Regions from separate parts of the Microbacterium sp. SCPM-O-B-15248 (M128) genome, predicted to be linked through region 1. Evidence: predicted binding sites of a transcription regulator. Region 1 holds the regulator's gene; the other holds the start of a gene.
What was found. Region 1 encodes HspR, which represses chaperone genes until heat shock. Its sites were predicted from a motif close to AAGTTGAGTCNNNNNGACTCAACTT; they were not measured.
Positions count from the first base shown of each region.

Region 2: a site for HspR is predicted at 1,885-1,909, ahead of AC3E6M_RS06310 (ATP-dependent Clp protease ATP-binding subunit). Genes of this name have one in related genera too.

Region 1 is NZ_JBYQLI010000001.1:447,729-458,140, reverse strand. It holds gene AC3E6M_RS02170 (ABC transporter ATP-binding protein) at 1-1,210, opposite strand, end outside; gene AC3E6M_RS02165 (ABC transporter ATP-binding protein) at 1,207-2,934, opposite strand; gene AC3E6M_RS02160 (hypothetical protein) at 3,076-3,669, shown strand; gene AC3E6M_RS02155 (potassium channel family protein) at 3,745-4,554, opposite strand; gene AC3E6M_RS02150 (heat shock protein transcriptional repressor HspR) at 4,655-5,092, opposite strand; gene AC3E6M_RS02145 (DnaJ C-terminal domain-containing protein) at 5,160-6,155, opposite strand; gene AC3E6M_RS02140 (nucleotide exchange factor GrpE) at 6,164-6,769, opposite strand; gene dnaK (molecular chaperone DnaK) at 6,781-8,652, opposite strand; gene AC3E6M_RS02130 (DEAD/DEAH box helicase) at 8,939-10,412, opposite strand, start outside.
Region 2 is NZ_JBYQLI010000003.1:193,311-203,722, reverse strand. It holds gene AC3E6M_RS06310 (ATP-dependent Clp protease ATP-binding subunit) at 1-1,869, opposite strand, end outside; gene AC3E6M_RS06305 (hypothetical protein) at 1,994-2,827, opposite strand; gene AC3E6M_RS06300 (EI24 domain-containing protein) at 2,888-3,649, shown strand; gene AC3E6M_RS06295 (hypothetical protein) at 3,675-3,824, shown strand; gene AC3E6M_RS06290 (class I SAM-dependent methyltransferase) at 3,916-5,019, shown strand; gene AC3E6M_RS06285 (DUF3817 domain-containing protein) at 5,023-5,487, opposite strand; gene AC3E6M_RS06280 (FUSC family protein) at 5,846-6,871, shown strand; gene AC3E6M_RS06275 (hypothetical protein) at 6,879-7,382, shown strand; gene AC3E6M_RS06270 (ribokinase) at 7,455-8,294, shown strand; gene AC3E6M_RS06265 (nucleoside hydrolase) at 8,291-9,217, shown strand; gene AC3E6M_RS06260 (YegP family protein) at 9,291-9,467, shown strand; gene nrdF (class 1b ribonucleoside-diphosphate reductase subunit beta) at 9,677-10,412, opposite strand, start outside.

The DNA of each region.
Region 1 (10,412 bases):
CCTGCTCGTCGGCGTCGAGCAGCGCGAACACGCGCTCGGCCGAGGCCGTTCCCGACTGCACGACCGCAGCCATGCCACCGAGCTGCGACAGCGGCTGCGTGAACTGCTGCGAGTACTGGATGAAGGCCTGCACGTCGCCGAGGCGGATCTGCCCACCCGCGACCATGACACCACCGAGTACCGCGATACCCACGTATGTGAGGTTTCCGACGAACATCATGCCCGGCATGATCATGCCGGAGAGGAACTGGGCCTTGAAGCTCGCTTCGAAGAGCTCGTCGTTCTCGACCTCGAACTTCTCGCGCGCGTCCTTCTCTCGGCCGTAGACCTTGACCAGCGCGTGACCCGAGAACGACTCCTCGACGCGGGCGTTCAGGCGGCCCACCTTCTTCCACTGCTCGCCGAACGCCTTCTGAGACTTCGGGCCGATGACGCCGAAGATCACGGCCATGAGCGGGAGCGAGACGAGGGCGACGAGGGCGAGCTGCCACGAGATCGTGAACATCATGATGAGGACGCCCACCACCGTCAGCACCGATGTCAGGGCGCTCGAGAGCGACTGCTGCATCGTCTGCGTGATGTTGTCGATGTCGTTGGTCACGCGCGAGATCAGCTCACCGCGCTGGACCTTGTCGAAGTACGACAGCGGCAGCCGGTTGATCTTGGCCTCGACGTCTTCGCGCAGACGCCACATGGTGCGCACCATGATCACGTTGATGACGTAGCCCTGGATCCACGACAGCAGCGACGAGCCGACGTAGATCGCGAGGACCGTCACGATGACCATGCGCAACGCATCGAAGTCGACGCCCGCGCCCACCTGGAAGTTCTGCATCGCGGACACGATGTTGGCGACGTCGCCCTGACCGGCCGAGCGCAGGCTCTCGACGACGACGTCCTTCGACGTGCCCGCGGGGAAGTTCTCGGCGAGTCCGCGCGAGACGACGCCCTCGAAGATGATGTTCGTGGCGTCGCCGAGGACGCGGGGCGCGAGCACCGCGAGCACGACGCCGGCGGCGCCGAGCACGGACACGAAGGTGAACGACCACGCGTGCGGACGCAGCAGACCGATGAGTCGCCGGAAGCTCGGGCCGAACGCGGCCGCCTTGCCCGGCGCGACGCTGTTCCAGTCGCCGGAACTCTGGCGAGCCTGTTCGGCGAGTTCGAGCTCGGCGCGGTCTTCTTCGGTGAGGGCGTCGGGAGTGCTCATGCTTCCACCCCCAGCTGCGACTCGACGATCTCACGGTACGTGGGGCTCGTGCGGAGGAGTTCGTCGTGCGTGCCGAGGCCCACCATGCGCCCGTCCTCGAGCACCACGATGCGGTCGGCCCCGGTGATCGTGGAGACGCGCTGCGCGACGACGACCTTGGTCACGTCGGGCAGTTCTTCCCATAGGGCTTTTCGCAATCGCGCATCGGTACTGAGGTCGAGCGCCGAGAACGAGTCGTCAAAGACGAGGACGCGCGGCCGGTGCACGATGGCCCGCGCGATCGCGAGGCGCTGTCGCTGGCCGCCCGAGACGTTGGTGCCGCCCTGGGCGATGCGGGCCTCGAGGCCACCCTCCATCTCGTGGACGAAGTCGCGCCCCTGCGCGATCTCGAGCGCACGCCAGAGCTCGTCGTCGGTCGCGTCCTCTCGACCGAAACGGAGGTTGGACGCGACCGTGCCGCTGAAGAGGAAGGGCCGCTGGGGCACGAGGCCGATCCCCCGCCACAGCTCGTCGAGGTCGGCCTCGCGCACGTCGACACCGCCGATGCGCACGGCACCGCCGGTGACGTCGAACAGGCGCGGGATCAGCGAGACGAGCGTGGTCTTTCCCGACCCCGTCGACCCGACGATCGCGACCGTCTCACCGGGAGCCGCGGCGAAGGTGATGCCGGACACGACCGGCGCCTCGGCACCCGGGTAGGCGAAGGCGACGTCGTCGAAGACCACTTCGCCCGGGGTGGGGAAGGTCGAGACGGGGTTCTCGGGGCGGACGAGAGTGGACTCGCTCTCGAGCACCTCGCCGATGCGCTCCGCCGAGACGGCGGCGCGCGGGATCATCACCGTCATGAAGCTCGCCATCAGGACGCCGCCGAGGATCTGCGCGACGTACTGGATGAACGCGAACAGTGTCCCGATCTCGACACCGCCGGCGTCGACCTGGATGCCGCCGAACCAGATGACACCGACCACGGTGACGTTCAGCACCAGCATCGCAAGCGGGAAGAGCAGCACGAAGAGCGAGCCCACCTTGCGGCCGACGACCATGATGTCGGTGTTGGCTCCGCGGAAGCGCTCTTCTTCGATGCGCTCGCGCACGAACGCCCGCACGACACGGACGCCGGTCAGCTGCTCGCGCAGGATGCGATTGACGGCGTCGAGCTTGACCTGGAAGCTCCGGAACAGCGGGACCATGCGCGCGATGATCAGGGCGACGGCGACGAGCAGCACGGGCACCGCGACGCCGATCAGCCAGCTCAGCCCCACGTCCTGCTGCAGCGCCATGATGATGCCGCCGATGGCGAGGAGCGGCGCGCTCACGAGCATCGTCGCGCCCATCATCGCCAGCATCTGCACCTGCTGGACGTCATTGGTGTTGCGAGTGATGAGGGAGCCGGCGCCGAACTGCGAGAGCTCGCGCTCCGAGAAGCCGCTCACGCGTTCGAAGATGTCGCGGCGGATGTCGCGGCCGGCCGCCATCGCCGCGCGGGCCGCGAAGTACGTCGCGATCACGGCCGCGAGGATCTGCCCCAGGGAGATGACGAGCATGATCGCGCCCCGCGACCAGATGTAGCCCGTGTCTCCGCGGGCGACGCCGAGATTGATGATGTCCGCGTTCAAGCGCGGCAGGTACAGCGTCGCGATGGCCGACGCGGCCTGGAAGGCGAGGATGCCGACGAGGAGCCAGCGGTACCGCGAGAGGTAGCGGGTCAGGAGCTTTCCGAGCACGGCGTTCTCCGGGTGTCAGGTCGGTGCGGCGCGACCGCCGCGGAACAAGAGTGGCACGAACCTCCGACACGGAGGGAGCGCTTCCGCCGACGGCGTACGCCTCCCTCGGCATCCCGGCATCCCGCCTCGTAGGCTGGGGCCATGCCTCGACTCCAGGCCGACGCCCCCGCCGCACGTTGGGTGCCCGTCACGGGCTCCCTGGGCTTCGGCGGGCGACGCCACCGCAAGGCCGCCATCCGGATGCTGCTGACCCAGGCGAACCGCGCGGCGGGGGCGACCGAACGCCCCGGCAGCGGGCTTTTCGCCTGGGTGGCGAGCCAGGCCGCCCCGCTCCTCATGCGACGGGCGGCCGGCCGCGTTCTCGTGTGGGTGTGGCGGGACGCGCCCGACATGCTGGTCGTCATGGCGCAGCTGCAAGAGGCCACCCCGCAGCTGCGCGCGGCCCGGGCCATGATGCCGATGGAGTACGACGACACCGAGTCGTTCCGCAATCCACACCTGGGCGTCGGCGAGAAGCTCGCGATGCCCCTGCCGTCCGATCCGCGCACCCCGCCGTTCGCGACCTACACGTGGGACACCGGCGCCCATTTCGTCACCGTCACGGCCGTGTGCGCCGAGAGGGAGCGGTTCGGCACGGTGATCGGCGCGGTCGACGACCTCGCCCGCACCCTCCGCGTCGTGGACGAGCTGCGCGTGGGCGAGTCCGCGACGGTGCTCCGGCTCGACCCGGCCTGAGCAGACGCGTCGATCGGCGCGGACGCTCGATCGGCGCGGCCCGCTGCCGCGGCATGACATCGCGCGCGCCCCCGGTCACCCGCGGTTCTGCGGAACGCTCCCGTCCGAGACCGGAGCGGGCAGGGCGGCCAACACGCGCTCGATGTCGGCACGGGTGGCGGGAAGCTGGTCCTCGTGCCCGCGGGTCACGCGCTCGAGCACCCACGATGCGAACGTCGCGGTGATGAGGCCCACGAGCACGACGCCGCTGAGCATCAGCAACACCGCCACGACGCGCCCCTGCACGGTGATCGGGGTGAAATCGCCGTAGCCCACGGTCGTGATCGTGCAGAACGCCCACCAGACGGCGTTGCCGAAGCTCGTGATGCTCGCCCCGGGCGCATGCCGCTCGGCGGAGAGGACGGCCAGAGACGCCTGCCAGATGAGGAGCAGGGCGACACCCGCGCCGTAGATGAGCATCTGGGCGCGAAGAGAGCTGCCCACGCTCTTGCTGAAGGATGCCAACCGCGTGAACGCGCCGAGGAGCCGCACCGGGCGCAGGGTCGGGAGGATCACGACGAGGACGTCGAAGAGGTGCGCGCGCACCCACCGCCGCTTCGGGCTGCTCAGCGACAGACGCACGAGGTAGTCGGTGATGAACATGACCCACGTCAGCGCGACGACCGCCGAGCAGACGATCGACCACACCCCGACGAGGTCGCCGATCACCTGGAAGGTGTAGGCGAAGAGGAAGGCCAGGGCGGCGATGGTGAGCGGCCAGTACGTCGCACGCCCCCACGCGACGCTCGCACGCGTCTCGCCCCTCCTGCCCGCGACCGCGCGACGGAACGGCCCCGCGGTCACCGCCGCGTCCTCACCCGGAGCGCTTGTCGTGGTCGAGCCCATGCATGAACTTTACGGCTCGGGATGCCGCCGGCCGCTCGACCCTCTGCGGGGTGATCCCGGGCGAACAGCGCCTCGCCGAACGCCCGCGGTCATCCCCCGCTCAGTCGTCGTGCGGGGTGTGCGGACGCCAGAGGACCACGTCGGTCGCCCGGCGCACGCGCGCCCCGTGGCGCAGCGTCACGACCGCCCCGGTGGCCCCGGCGGCGAACACGCGCGCCCCCGGACGCGACTGTCGCTCGGCCATGAGCTGGCGCTCGAGGTCGTTCACGCGTCGCGCGAGCTCGTGCACGCGCTCTTCGAGGGCCAGCAACCGCGCGATCGCGGGAAGGCTCATCCCCTCGCTCGAGAGACGCGCCACTTCCCGCAGCTGCTGCACGTGGCGGCTGGAGTACCGCCGCGACCCGCCCTGCGTGCGGGCGGGAACGACCAGACCGAGCCGGTCGTACTGCCGCAGCGTCTGCGGGTGCATGTTGGACAGCTCCGCCGCAACGGCGATCGCGAAGATCGGAGCGTCTTCGTCGAGTTCCCTGTCGGACACGGCCTCTCCTCTCTCGTCGATCGCCTGCTCCTGGCATCCGATCATCGCGGATGCCAGGAGCCCGGCATTACTGGCGCGCCTTGGACATCAGGTCGGCGCGGGGGTTTTCTTTGGGTTCGAGCGCGTGGAAGCGCTCGAGGGCTTCGCGGGCAGCATCGTCGAGGTGGTCGGGCACGGCCACCTGGACCTCGGCGAGGAGGTCGCCGGTGCCCTTGGACGAGTGGATGCCACGACCCTTGACTCGCAGCACCCGGCCCGACGGGGTGCCCGGGGCGACGCGAAGACGCACCGGGTCACCACCGAGCGTCGGCACTTCGATCGTCGCGCCCAGCGCCGCCTCGGTGAAGGTGACCGGGACGGTGAGCCGCAGGTTGAGGCCGTCGCGCGAGAAGACCGGGTGCGTGCGGACCGCGACCGTCACGACGATGTCGCCGCTCTCGCCGCCGTCCGGCGACGGGCGGCCCCGTCCGCGCAAACGGATCTTCTGGCCGTCCGACACCCCGGCGGGGATCTTCACCTTGAACGGGACGTTGTCCTCGCCCTGGAGCGTGATCGTCTCGCCCTTGGCGGCGGTGACGAAGTCGAGGGTCGTCCGGGCCGTCACGTCGGAACCGCGCTGCGGACCGCCGAAGCCGCGGTAACCGCCGGTCGTCTGACCGAACCGGCCCGACCCGAAACCACCGGGCTGCTGGCCGAACATCGAGAAGAAGTCGTCGAACCCACCGGGCGGGGGACCCGACGCACCGCCGCGTTGCTGACCGAAGCGGCTGAAGACGTCGTCGAAGCCGCCTCCGGCGCCCGATCCCGGGGCGGAGAAGCGCGCCCCCGAGCCCATGGCCCGGATCTGGTCGTACTCCTCGCGCTGCTCGGGGTCGTTCAGCACGGCGTACGCCTCGCTGATCTCTTTGAACTTGGCCTCGGCCTTCGCGTCACCCGGATTCGAGTCGGGGTGGTACTGGCGCGCGAGCTTGCGGTACGTCTTCTTGAGATCGGCTGCACTCACGCCCTTGTCGACGCCGAGGACCTTGTAGAAGTCCTTGTCGAACCAGTCCTGACTCGCCATGCGTCCTCCTACTCGGCCGGCACGGCCACGACGACCTTGGCCGGTCGCAGCTCGATCGAGCCGAGGCGGTAACCGACCTCGACGACCTCGAGGATCGTCGCTTCGGTCACGCCGGGGGTGGGCGCCTGGAAGATGGCCTCGTGCTGCTGCGGGTCGAAGGGCTCGCCAGCGGCGCCGTACGACACCACGCCGAGACGCTCGGCCACGGCGCGCACCTTGTCGCCGATGGCCGCGAAAGCGGTGCCCTCGACGAGGTCGCCGTGCTTGACCGCGCGGTCGAGGTCGTCCATGACGGGCAGCAGGCCCTTCACGGCCTCGCCCTTGGCGCGCTCGATCTCGCGTTCGCGCTGCTCCTCGGTACGCCGACGATAGTTGGCGTACTCCGCCTGCAGGCGCTTGAGATCGACCAGCAGCGAGGCCTCCTTGTCGGAGGACGCCCCCTCTGCGGCTGCCTCGTCGGTCTGCTCGGCACCGAGGATGTCCTCGATGGTCAGGCCCTCGGCATCCGGGGTCTGGTCCGACGGCGCGGGGCCGGAGGTGTTCTCCTCCGGCCCCGTCGTCTCGTCAGGACCGGCGCCCGAGCCCTGGGGCTGTTCGTCGTCCTTGTGTGCCATGGTTCTGTCGCTTACTTCTTGTCGTCGGTCGGCTCGTCGTCGACGACCTCGGCGTCGATCACGTCTTCCTCGGGGTTCGGCGTCTCACCGTTGCCGGGCTGACCGACGTTGGGGTCGGCCTGCTCGCCCTGGGCCTGCGACGAGGCGTAGATGGCCTCGCCGAGCTTGCCCTGGCTGGCGTTGAGCTTGTCGAACGCGGTCTTGACCGCGTCGTCGTCGTCGCCGGCGAGGGCCGTCTTGAGCGCGTCGACGTCGCCCTGGACCTCGGTCTTGACCTCTTCGGGCAGCTTGTCCTCGTTCTCCTTGATCAACTTCTCGATCGAGTACGACAGGGTCTCGGCCTGGTTGCGGGTCTCGGCGGACTCGCGGCGCTTCTTGTCCTCCGCCGCGTTCTCCTCGGCCTCGCGGACCATGCGCTCGATGTCCTCCTTGGGCAACGACGAGCCGCCCGTGATGGTCATCGACTGCTCCTTGCCGGTGCCCTTGTCCTTCGCGGACACGTGCACGATGCCGTTGGCGTCGATGTCGAAGGTGACCTCGACCTGCGGGATGCCACGGGGAGCCGGGGCGATACCCGTGAGCTCGAAGGTGCCCAGCGGCTTGTTGTCACGGGTGAACTCGCGCTCGCCCTGGAAGACCTGGATCGCGACCGACGGCTGGTTGTCGTCGGCGGTCGTGAAGGTCTCGCTGCGCTTGGTCGGGATGGCGGTGTTGCGCTCGATGAGCTTGGTCATGATGCCGCCCTTGGTCTCGATACCGAGGCTCAGGGGGGTGACGTCGATGAGGAGGACGTCCTTGCGCTCGCCCTTGAGGACACCGGCCTGCAGGGCAGCGCCCACGGCCACGACCTCGTCGGGGTTGACGCCCTTGTTGGCGTCGCGACCGGTCTCCTTCTTCACCAGCTCGGCGACCGCGGGCATGCGGGTCGAGCCGCCGACGAGCACGACGTGCGCGATGTCGTCGACCTTGACGCCGGCTTCGCGGATGACATCCGAGAAGGGCTTGCGGGTGCGGTCGAGGAGGTCCTTGGTGAGGTCCTCGAACTTGGCGCGCGTGAGGGTCTCGGACAGCGACACGGGACCCGAGTCGGTGAGCGAGAGGTAGGGCAGGTTGATGCTCGTCGACGTGGACGACGAGAGCTCCTTCTTGGCCTGCTCCGCGGCCTCCTTCAGACGCTGCAGGGCGATCTTGTCGCCCGAGACGTCGACACCGGTGGTGTCCTTGAACTGCTTGATGAGGTAGTCGACGACGCGCTGGTCCCAGTCGTCGCCGCCGAGGCGGTTGTCACCGGCCGTGGCACGCACCTGGATGGTCGAGAAGTCGTCGTCCTTGCCCACCTCGAGGAGCGAGACGTCGAACGTTCCGCCACCGAGGTCGAAGACGAGGATGAGCTCGTCCTCTTTGCCCTTGTCGAGGCCGTACGCGAGGGCCGCGGCGGTGGGCTCGTTGATGATGCGCAGGACGTTGAGGCCCGCGATCTCGCCGGCCTCCTTCGTGGCCTGACGCTCGGCGTCGTTGAAGTACGCGGGCACCGTGATGACGGCATCCGTCACCGAGTCGCCCAGGTACTCCTCGGCGTCGCGCTTGAGCTTCTGGAGGATGCGCGCCGAGATCTCTTGCGGCGTCCACTTCTTGCCGTCGACGTCGAAGCTCCACGTGGTGCCCATGTGGCGCTTCACGCTGGAGATGGTGCGGTCGACGTTGGTGACGGCCTGGCGCTTGGCGGTCTCGCCGACGAGCACCTCGCCGTCCTTGGTGAAGGCGACGACCGAAGGGGTAGTCCGGAAGCCTTCGGCGTTGGCGATGACCTTCGGCTCGCCACCCTCGAGCACGCTCACGACGGAGTTGGTCGTACCGAGGTCGATTCCCACTGCACGGGGCATATGTGTCTCCTTGATCATGAGCCGGACGGATGCCACGACTCGGTGTTGATGAAGTCTGCTCGCGGGTTGAGCCGCGATGACTCAAGGTTATCGCGGGACTTCCGGCGCGTCAAGCAGACTTGATATGAATCGGCTCAACTTCCGCGCGGCGCCTCGGGCTCTTGCCCGTGGCCCGGGGGCCACGCACGACGCCCCGGGGCCACGCAGAACGCCCCGACCGCGTGGCCACGCATCGACGCCCCCGCAACCACACAGGTCGCGAGGGCGTCAGAGGGATGCCGCGGGGTCAGTCGCGATCGCGATCGCGGCGCTGCGGCCGGTCGCTGCGCTTGGCGGAGCGGCCGCCCTGGTCGAGGCGCAGGTCGATGAGCTGGCCCGAGATGCGCGTGTCGGCGAGGCGGGCGATCGTGTCGCGCGAGAGGTCGGCCGGGAGCTCGACGAGCGAGAAGTCCTGGCGGATCTGGATCGCGCCGAAGTCGTTGCGGCGCAGGCCGCCCTCGTTCGCGAGCGCGCCCACGATCTGACGCGGCTCGACGCGCTGCCGGCGCCCCACCGCGATGCGGTACGTCGCGAAGCGCCCGTCGCGCTCGCGGCGCGGGCCGCCCTCGCGGTCCCCACCCCCGCGGGGCGCACGGTCGCGGTCGCGGTCGAAGCGCGGCTGCGAGATGGTCTCCTCTTCCATGAAGAGAGGAGTGTCGCCCTGCGCCACCACGGCGAGCGCCGCCGCCACGTCGGCCTCGGGAACGTCGTGGTGCGCGACATAGTGCGCCACGACGTCGCGGAACGTTGCGATCGCGGCGGTGTCTTCGAGGGCGGTGGTGATCGCGTCGTCGAAGCGCGTCAGGCGCGTGGCGTTGACGTCGTCGACGCTCGGCAGCGTCATCTCGGTGAGCGGCTGGCGCGTGGCCTTCTCGATCGCGGTGAGCATGCGGCGCTCGCGCGGGGTGACGAAGCTGATCGCGTCGCCGGTGCGGCCGGCACGGCCCGTGCGACCGATGCGGTGCACGTACGACTCGGTGTCGATCGGCAGGTCGTAGTTGACGACGTGGCTGATGCGCTCGACGTCGAGACCGCGCGCGGCGACGTCGGTGGCGACGAGGATGTCGAGCTTGCCCGACTTCAGCTGGTTCACGGTGCGCTCGCGCTGCACCTGGGCGACGTCGCCGTTGATCGCGGCCGCGGTGTATCCGCGGGCGCGCAGCTTCTCGGCGACCGTCTCGGTCTCGTTCTTCGTGCGGGTGAAGACGATCATGCCCTCGAAGTTCTCGACCTCGAGGATGCGCGTGAGGGCGTCGATCTTCTGCTGGTACGACACCACCAGGTAGCGCTGCGTGATGCTCGCCGAGGTCGTGGTCTTGGTCTTGACCGTGATCTCTTCGGGGTTGTTGAGGTACTGCGCCGAGATGCGGCGGATCTGCGCGGGCATGGTGGCCGAGAACAGCGCCACCTGCTTGTCGGACGGGGTGTCGGCGAGGATCGTCTCGACGTCCTCCGCGAAGCCCATCTTGAGCATCTCGTCGGCCTCGTCGAGCACGAGGTACTTCAGCTCGCTGAGGTCGAGCGTGCCCTTGTCGAGGTGGTCCATGATGCGGCCGGGGGTACCGACCACGATGTCGACGCCGCGGCGCAGGGCCGAGAGCTGCTGGCCGTAGCCCTGGCCACCGTAGACGGGGAGCACCGAGACGCCCTTGATGTGCGCGGCGTATTTCTCGAACGCCTCGCACACCTGCAGCGCGAGCTCGCGCGTGGGGGCGAGCACG
Region 2 (10,412 bases), on a different contig from region 1:
GACGTATCCCGGAGGGGCACCGATGAGGCGCGAGACGGTGTGCCGCTCCCCGAACTCGCTCATGTCGAAGCGGATCACGGCGGAGTCGTCGTCGAACAGCGAGCCGGCGAGGGCCTTGGCCAGCTCGGTCTTGCCGACGCCGGTGGGCCCGAGGAACAGGAACGAGCCGACGGGCCGGTGCTCGTCGCCCATGCCCGTGCGGTTCCGGCGCACGGCCTTCGCGACCGCCGTGACCGCGGCATCCTGTCCGATGACGCGGGCGTGGAGCTCGGTCTCGAGGTGCGCGAGGCGTCCGCGCTCGGACGCGGTCAGGCGAGAGACCGGGATGCCGGTGGCCCGGCTGATGACCGCGGCGATCTCGGGCTCATCGACGACGGCTGCCGCGCGCGGGGCGCTCGTGGCCTCGTCGAGGCGCGTCTGCACCGCGGCGATCTCGTCGCGCAGTCGCGACGCCTCTTCGTAGTGCTCGGCCGAGACGGCGGCGTTCTTGTCGGCCTCGAGGCTCGCGAGACGCTCGACGAGGGCGGACGTGTCCACCGTCACCCCGAGCTTGAGACGCAGCCGCGCCCCCGCCTGGTCGATGAGGTCGATCGCCTTGTCGGGCAGCACGCGGTCGGGCAGGTACCGGTCGCCGAGCTCGACCGCGGCGCGCAGGGCGTCGTCGGTGTAGGTCACGGCGTGGTGCTCCTCGTAGGCCGAGCGCAGGCCGCGCAGGATCTCGACCGCGTCGGGGAGGGAAGGCTCACCCACACGAACGGGCTGCAGACGCCGCTCCAGGGCGGGGTCCTTCTCGATCGTGCGGTACTCCTTGAGCGTGGTAGCGCCGACGAGGTGCAGCTCACCGCGGGCCAGGCGCGGCTTCAAGATGTTCCCGGCGTCCATGGCCCCCTCGCCGCCGGCTCCGGCGCCGACGATCGTGTGCACCTCGTCGATGAACACGACGAGCTTTCCGGACTGCGCGGCGATCTCGTCCATCGTCTGGGTCAAGCGTTCCTCGAAGTCGCCGCGGTAGCGGGCGCCGGAGAGCATCGCCGCGAGGTCGATCGAGACGACCCGGGTGTCGCGCAGCTGCTCGGGCACCCCGCCCTCGACGATCGCGCGGGCGAGTCCCTCGACGACGGCGGTCTTGCCGACGCCGGCCTCGCCGATGAGCACGGGGTTGTTCTTCGTACGGCGGCTGAGGATCTCGATCGTCTGCTCGATCTCGTCGGCACGGCCGATGACGGGGTCGAGGCGTCCCTCGCGGGCGAGGGCCGTGAGATCCGTGCCGAAGCGGTCGAGGTTCGGGGTCTCGGATGCCGTCGGGGCAGAACCCGTGACCTCGTCGCCGCCCACGACGGTCTCGCGCACGCCCTGGGTCAGCGCCTCGGCGGTGACACCCGCCTGCGCGAGGATCTGCCCGGCGGGGGCGTCCTGCGCGAGGACCAGCGCGAAGAACAGGTGGTCGGGGTCGACGTAGGTCGAGCCCGCGGCGCGGGCGACCTGGAAGGCGTGGAACAGCGCGCGCTGCACCGAACCGGCGACCACCGCGCCGTCGACGTCGGCGGCGGGACCCGCGGCCGGGAGGCGGCTCTCGGCGGCGCGCGCGATCGCGGCCGGGTCGGCGCCGAGCCGGGTGACGGCCTCACGCGCGGGCGACTGCCCGACGAGGACGTGCAGCACGTGCAGCGCGTCGAGTTCGCGCTGTCCGCGACCGAGGGCGTAGCGGCCGGCCTGCTGCAGGGCTTCCTGCGTCCGCGAACTGAGGAACCGGCTCAGGTCGATGGAACGTTCGGCACGAGCGCGTTCCCCCGCGAGGTAGCGCGCGAGGAACTCGTCGAACGACTGAGCGCCGTTGTCCCCGGCGCCGGGGGTGACATCTTCGGGCAATTCCGTCTCCTGTGATACGTGAGTGGAGTCGGCTCAAGTTTGATACTTGAGCGACCGCGTATCAAGTTCAACGGCGAGGCTCCGAGGATATTCCCGGGTGCGTTCCCCGCCGCCGGTCGCACGCTCAGAGCCGCAGTCGGGGATCGGGATCGTTCCACAGCTCCACGGTCTGCACCGCCCAGAACGCCGCGAAGAACACGAGAGCGGCCGCTTCGCCGATGAGCACCCACGGCACCGGGGCGGACACCTCGGCACCCGCGACGGCCGCGACCAGCACCACGCCGAGCCCGACGAGGGTGAGGAGGATGCCGCCGGCCACCACCGCATACGCCCGGCGGAACCGCCGCGGCGCCCGTTGCGGGCGCCAGGCGGCGACCACGGCGACCGCCCCGATGACGACGAAGAACGCCACGGCCGCGGCGTTGTGCGCGAGCGCGAGGAACGACGCCGGGTCGACGCCCGCCCACACGGCGAGCCCGACCGTGAGCGCGGCGACGACGCTCGCGGTCGCCGCGACTCCGCGCGAGAACGTGCCCTGCACGACGGCGAGGACGATCGCCGCGACGACACCGAGGAGGACGACGGACGCCACGGCGATGCCGTTGTTCGCGACCGTTGGCAGCACCGCCGGGAGGACGCACGACGTCGCCGAGCCGCACACCGGCGACGACACCGTCGTGGGCACCACGGCCACGACGAGGGCGAGCACGGCGGCGATGTCGAGCAGCCCCTGCTCGACGCTGCGACCGGACAGGGCGAGGAACGCCGCGGCGACCACGAACAGCGACGCGACGAACATCGGGCCGGCTGGGGTGTAGTACGACGCGCTCACCGACGGCAGCCCACCCCCGACGACCCCCTGCACACCGATCGCGACGCCGAGCAACAGCGTGGCGCCGAGGATCGTCAGCCGCACGTACCGGTAGGTGCGTTGCGTGGAGGTGGTGCGGATGCGCATGTCCACATCCTGTCAGCGACCTCCGACGCGGCCCCCGCGACGCCCTGCGAGACTTCTGACATGCATGAGTTCCTCCAGGGCGCCCGCCTGCTCCTCCGCGGACTCGGTCAGTGGCGCCGCTCCCCCGGCGCCATGGCTCTCGGACTCATCCCCGGATTCCTCGTCGGTCTCGTGTTCGGCGCCGCGCTCGTGGCCTGGGCCGTCCTGCTGGGCAACGTCGTCGACGACTGGACGCCGTTCGCCGACGACTGGGACCCGCTGTGGGCGACCGTGCTGCGCACCGCGATCGGGGTGGCCTCGTTCGGCGCGGCCGCGTTCCTTGCGATCGTGTCGTTCACCGCCGTGACCCTGACCGTGGGCGAGCCGTTCTACGACCGGATCTGGCGTGCCACCGAGCTGACCGCGCTCGGCCGCGTCCCGGACAGCGACTATGGGTTCTGGCGTTCGATCGCCGACGCTGTGCGGCTGATCGCCCGCGGCGCCCTCACCGCGCTCGCCGCATGGCTGCTCGGTCTCATCCCCGTGGTCGGCGGAGTGCTCGGGTTCACGGCCGGGTTGCTCCTCACCGGCTGGCTGCTCGCCGACGAACTCACGTCCCGCTCCCTCGCGGCGCGCGGCCTCGACCGCCGCGCCCGCCGAGCGGTGCTGCGGGAGAACCGTGCCCGGGCACTCGGCTTCGGGGTGGCGACGCAGCTGTGCTTCCTCATCCCGCTCGGTGCCGTGGCCGTCATGCCTGCCGCCGTCGCCGGCAGCACGCTCTGGACGCACGCGGCCCTCGGTGAACGGGCGGGGCGGAACCTCGACGCCGACGCCGCACGATAGCCTGGAGCGACCGAAGGGATCCCCTATGTTCATCGTCTCGCTCCTCCTGTTCGTCGGCGGCATGCTGCTCACCGGCCTGTCGTTCTCGCTGGCCGCACCGGCGCTGTTCTTCGCGCTCGGCATCATCCTCGTCGCCGCGTCGCTGGCTCTGCCCTTCCACTTCGGCACGCGGTAAGCCCGCGTCCGTGTCGGCATCGTCGCGCGCACGCGCTGCGTCTTCCGACCTCGGTCCGAGTGACCGCCCCGCCCCCGGGTAGCGTGGAAGGGTGACCTTCTCCCTGGACGACCTCCGCCGCTGGCCGGACCTCGAGGGTCCCGACCTCGTCGCGGTGGATGCCGCCGACCGCCTCCTCCTCGATGAATCCGCCGCCGCGCGGGACGACGTCCCCGACGGCGGGCTCGTCGTCATCGACGATGCGTACGGCGCGCTGACCCTGGGCGCTGCCTCCGACGGAGCGCGCGGCATCCGCGTGCACCAGGATGCCTTCACCGGCGAACGGGCCCTCGCGTCCAACGCGTCCCGCCTCGGGCTCGACGACACGTTCTCGTCGCACGGCCTGGATGCCGACCTGGTGCGGGACGCGCGGGTCGTCCTGCTGCGCCTGCCCCGGTCGCTGCGCGCGCTCGACGACGTCGCGAGCTTCATCGCCGCGCACGCCCACCCCGACGTCGTGGTCTTCGCCGGCGGCCGCATCAAGCACATGACGCCGACGATGAACGACGTGCTGCGGACGCGGTTCGCTCGCGTCGACGTCACTCACGCCCGACAGAAGTCGCGTGTCCTCGTCTCGCGTGGCCCGCACGGCGGCGCGGATCCGCAGCCAGAGGCGGCCACGGTCGACGGGCTCGAGATCCGCGCGCTCGGCGGCGTGTTCGCCGGCGCCTCGATCGACATCGGCACGCGTCTGCTCCTGGCCCACCTGCCGGAGCCGACGAGCCCCGAGGCGATCGACTACGCGTGCGGGAGCGGGGTCGTGGCCGCGGCTTTGGCGACGCGGCATCCCACCCTCCGCGTCATCGCGTGCGATCAGTCGGCCGCGGCCGTGGCCTCCGCGCGGGCGACCGCCGAGGCCAACGGTGTCGCCGAACGGATCGAGGTCGTCCGCGACGACATGCTCGGCTCCCAGCCCGACGGCAGCGCACGCTTCATCGCGCTGAATCCGCCGTTCCATTCCGGCCCGGCGATCAACGAGGGCATCGCGCCGCGCTTCTTCGCCGACGCCGCGCGCGCCCTCGCGCCCGGCGGTGAGCTGTGGACGGTGTGGAACTCGGCCCTGCAGTACCGTCCCGCGCTCGAGCGGATCGTCGGACCGACGCGTCAGGTCGCCCGCGACCGCAAGTTCACGGTCACGGTGTCGACGCGTCGCTGAGCGTCAGCCCTTGCCGCCCGGCGGACCGACGACCAGCAGCACCACGAAGATCAGCGCTACGACCGCCGCGATCAGGATGCCGAGCACCCACGGCCGCCGCAGGAAGAACCGCAGCAACCGGTCCAGGGGCCGGCGGTCGCGCGGGTCGTCCCCGGCCTCGAGGCGCCAGCCTCCGCGCAGCCGCCCGGTGCGGTGCAGCCACAGCTCGGTGGGCACCGTCGCGTACGGGATGATCGCGCTGACGATCGCCACCGCGGCGGGCCCGAAGCCCCACCGCTGATTCAGGGCCACGAGCACCGCGGTGGCGCCGTAGGCGAGGAACAGGAATCCGTGGATGCCGCCCCCGATCGTCACCGCGATCGGCAGGTCGGCGGCGGCCCGCAGGATGAGCCCGGTGATGAGCAGCGTCCACGACACCGCCTCGGCGATCGCGAGCGTGCGGAACAGGGTCAGCGGCGTGCGGAACACGTCTCTCCTCGTACGGGTCGGGGTCTTCCAGCCTACGGAACGCGGGTGGACGTCACCCTCCGCACCCTTCGATGTCGAAGCAGCCCCGCGTCACTCGACGGGTTCGTCGTCGCCGTCGAGCGTCGGGTCGGACTTCTCCCCCTGCGCCGCTGTCGACGTGTCGGGCTCGGGACCGGGCTCGATCGGGGGCTTCTCGCGGTCGGTATCCATGCCTCCACCCCATCACACGAGGGCCGCCGCCGTCCCGCACCCCACCCGCTCGGACGCGGACGTCGCACGTCGCCGCCGGCGAGATTCCCGGATGCCACACCCCACCGCCGCTGCAAGCGCGCCGCTCCGCCCGACGTAGGCTGGAGAGGTGGCGGAATCCCGGGGACGTGTGTGGACCGGGGTCATCCGCGTCGGACCCCATCAGGGCGATCATCGTGTCGCCGCGCGGGCGGCGCTGAGCGTCGGTGTCCCGCTGCTGATCCTGCTGCTGATCGGTCGCCTGGATCTCAGCGTCTACGCGTCGTTCGGTGCTTTCGCGGCGCTGTACGGGCGCCTCGACGTCCCCCGTCGTCGGGTCCGGATGCAAGCCACGGCGGGCGGCATCCTGGTCCTGGCGATGCTGCTGGGCACCGCGCTGTCCGCGCTCGCGGCACCGCCGCTGGCGAGCGTGGCGGTCGTGGCGGCTCTCGCCGCGGCAGTGACGCTGTTCGCGTACCGGTCGCAATGGCATCCGCCCGGCGCGCTGTTCACCGTCTTCGCGGCCGGCGCGTGCGCGAGCTTCCCCGCGACGGCGGCGACCTTCGGGCTCGTGCTCCTGGTGGGGGCGAGCAGCGTGATCTGGAGCCTCCTCGTGACCGTCGTGTTCGTACTCGCGCGACGCGGCTCATGGCGGCTGCCGACGCGCCCGCGCCCTCCGATCGGAGCCGTCGCGTGGGAGATGACAGCGACGGTCGGGGCCGCGGCGCTCCTCGCCGGTATCACCGGGGCCCTGCTGATCGGCACGCACTGGTACTGGGCGATGGTCGGGGCCGTCGCGGCCGTGGGCGGGGCGCACGTCACCGCGCGTCTGATCCGCGGAGTTCAGCGCCTCGTCGGCACCCTCCTCGGAGTCCTCATCGCCGCGGGCCTGCTCGCGCTGTCGCTCCCGCCGTGGGCGGTGCTCGTGGTCGCGATCACCCTGCAGGCCGGCGCCGAACTCTTCGTCGGACGCAACTACGGCATCGCGATGGTCTTCATCACGCCGCTGGCGCTGCTGATGATCTCGCTCGCCTCCCCCGCCACGCCCGACATGCTGTTGCGCGACCGAGTCCTCGAGACCGTGATCGGTGTCGCGGTCGGCACGGTCGTCGCGATCGTGTCGGCAGCGTTGCGTCGGCGACCCTCGCGAGGGTGACTCCGACATGACGACTTCCCCCGACGCAGCGCCCGCGTCCCCGCCGCGCCTCGGCCACGACGCCGCCGAGCGGATCAGCGCGGGCTGCTACGGCGCTCTCGTCTCGGCATCCACCCTCTTCGGTCTCGGCGACTCCGATGTGGGCGTGGTCATCGCCGTGGTCGCGCTGACGAACATCGTGTACTTCGCCACCCACGTCTTCGCGTACTCGCTCGGTGATGTCTCGACCGACCGCCCGTCGCGGATCATCGCGCACCACCTGCGGGTGAGCGCGCCGATGGTGTCGGTGACCTTCGCGCCGCTGCTCGTCGTCGTGGCGCTCACGGCCCTGGGGGTGACACTGCCGACGGCATTGCTGTGGGGTGTCGGAGTGGCGATGATCTACCTCGTCGTCGTCGCGACCACCGGCGCACGCCTGCGCGGCTATTCCCCGCTCACCGTGGTGCTGACGGCGGTGGGGGCCGCGATCGTGGCGGCGCTTCTCATCGTGGCGAAGCTGCTGCTGCACTGAAGGTGACAGGCTTGGTCCGGTGAGCACCGAACTTCTCCCCTCCTCGCGCGTCGTCGCCACGGAGACCGAGCGATGACCGCCGCACCGAAACTCACGGTCGTCGGCGCCATCAACGTCGACCTGACCGCCCGCGTGCGGCGGGCACCGGGACCCGGCGAGACCGTCGCCGACGGCGAGCTGCAGCGGGGCCCGGGCGGCAAGGGTGCGAATCAAGCCGTTGCCGCGGCGCGACTGGGCGCTGACGTCCGCCTGATCGGTGCCGTGGGAGACGACCCCGACGGGCACGGCATCCGGCAGCGGCTCCGCGGTCTCGGCATCGACGCGTCGGGGGTGCAGACCTCGGCCGAGGCCACCGGGACGGCGCTGATCGTCGTCGATGCCTTCGGTGAGAACTCGATCGTCGTCTGCGCGGGCGCGAACGCCGACATCGACGCCGACAGCCTCGGCATCGCGCAGGGCGCCGCCGTGCTGATGCAGTTGGAGGTGTCGGATGCCGTGGTCGACGCGGCCTCGCGCGCGGCGGGCTTCTTCGCGCTCAACGCCGCGCCCGCCCGCCCGCTCCCCCACGGCGTGATCGATCGCTGCGACCTCGTCATCGTGAACGAGACCGAGTACGCGCAGCTCCCCGAAGTGCACGATGCTCCGCTGCTGTGCGTCACTCTCGGCGCCGTGGGGGCGCGGCTGTACCGCCACGGCACGCTCGTCGCCGAAGCGCCGGGGGTGACCACGACGGTGCGCAACACCGTGGGCGCCGGCGACGCGTTCTGCGCCGCGCTGGTGGTGGGCCTTCTCCGCGGAGACGACGAGACCGCGGCGCTGGCCCGCGCGTGCGCCGTGGGTGCCGCCGCCGTCGCCGACGACGCCTCGCAGCCCGCGCTCGAGCCGCTCGACACCTACGGGGTGACCCGATGACCCGCCGCCCGATCCTCGTCGACTGCGACACCGGCATCGACGACGCGCTCGCCCTCGCGTACCTGCTCGCAGAGCCCACCGTCGAGATCGTGGGTGTCACGACCGTCTCCGGGAACACGGATGCCGCCCGCGCCGCCGCCAACACCCTGTCGCTGTTCGAGCTCGCCGGTGTCCACGACATCTCCGTCTCCGTGGGCGCGCAGGACTTCCGCGGCCGCGCCTACGCCGGCGGCGCTCCGCACGTGCACGGCCACGACGGGGTCGGCGGGATCGCCCTGACCGCCGCCGCCCGGGCCCACGACGCCCGGCCGGCCGTCGAGCTCATCGATCACCTCGCCTCCCGAAATCCGGATCTCACGGTGCTCGCCCTCGGCCCGCTCACCAATCTCGCCGCCTACGCCGAGGCTCCCGGCGTCACCGCGTTCGATCGGCTCGTCGTCATGGGCGGCGCGTTCGCCCACTCCGGCAACGTCACCGCGTGGGCCGAAGCGAACATCCACAACGACCCCGAGTCCGCCGCGGTCGTCTTCGCGCAGGACTGGGACATCACCGCCGTTCCGCTCGACGTCACGATGACGCAGACCCTGGATGCCACCGACCTCGTGCGCCTCGAAGCGATCCCGGGTGCCGTGCCGCAGGCGCTGGCCGGGATGCTGCCCGCGTATCTGGACTTCTACGAGAACCGCGTCTTCCCCGACCGCCGCTGCGCGCTGCACGATCCGCTGGCCGCGATGGTCGCCGCGGGGGCACTGCGAGGACTCAGCGTCGCCAGCGGTCAGATCGAGGTGCGGCTTTCCGGCGGGGAGCGCGGGCGCACGGTGTCGTCGCGCGCGTCGTCCACGCAGCGGTGGGTGCGCGGCATGGAGGGGTCGGCCGTCGAGCTGTTGATCGACCGGCTCGAGTCGCGGGAGTGGCCGGACTGAATGCCCCGTTGCGCACACCGCTCCCCGACGACATGATGGCCTCGTCCGACGGCACTCCAATGGGGGAGAAATCATGGCAGGAAAGTACGAGCTGTACAGCGACAAGGCCGGCAAGTTCCGGTTCCGACTCAAGGCGGGCAACGGTCAGGTCATCGCGTCGAGCGAGGCCTACGAGTCGAAGGCATCCGCTCTGAACGGGATCGCCTCGGTGAAGGCGAACGCGGATTCCGACACCGACGATCTGACCTGATCCTGACCCGCATCCCGCTGGCGATCCCGGCCCAGGAGGCCGGTCGCCTCGACCATGCGCGGAGAGGTATTCGGGTCGCGCACGAAGGATTGCGCACGACCCGGCCACCACAGAGGTGCGGCGTCCATTGGGCACCAGCGGTCGCTGGCCGCATCACAGACGAAGGGGCCCCGCGCGATCTCTCGCGCGGGGCCCTCGTCACCACCGGATCAGAAGTCCCAGTCGTCGTCCTCGGTCGCCTCGGCCTTGCCGATGACGTACGACGAACCCGACCCCGAGAAGAAGTCGTGGTTCTCGTCGGCGTTGGGCGACAGGGCCGACAGGATCGCCGGGTTCACGTTCGTCACCGACGCGGGGAACATCGCCTCGTAGCCGAGGTTCATCAGAGCCTTGTTGGCGTTGTAGTGGAGGAACTTCTTGACGTCCTCGCTCAGGCCTACCGAGTCGTACAGGCTCTGCGTGTACTGCACCTCGTTGTCGTACAGTTCGTACAGCAGCGAGAACGTGTAGTCCTTGATCTCGTCGCGGCGGGCCTGGTCGACCTGCTCCAGTCCGCGCTGGAACTTGTAGCCGATGTAGTAGCCGTGCACGGCCTCGTCGCGAATGATCAGGCGGATCAGGTCTGCCGTGTTGGTGAGCTTGGCGCGGCTCGACCAGTGCATCGGCAGGTAGAAGCCCGAGTAGAACAGGAACGACTCCAGCAGCGTGGAAGCGACCTTGCGCTTGAGCGGGTCGTCGCCACGGTAGTAGTCCATGACGATGTGCGCCTTCTTCTGAAGGAACTCGTTCTCGGTCGACCAGCGGAACGCCTCGTCGATCTCCTTCGTCGAGCACAGCGTCGAGAAGATCGACGAGTAGCTCTTGGCGTGCACCGACTCCATGAACGCGATGTTGGTGTACACCGCCTCCTCGTGCGGGGTGATCGCGTCGGGGATGAGCGAGACC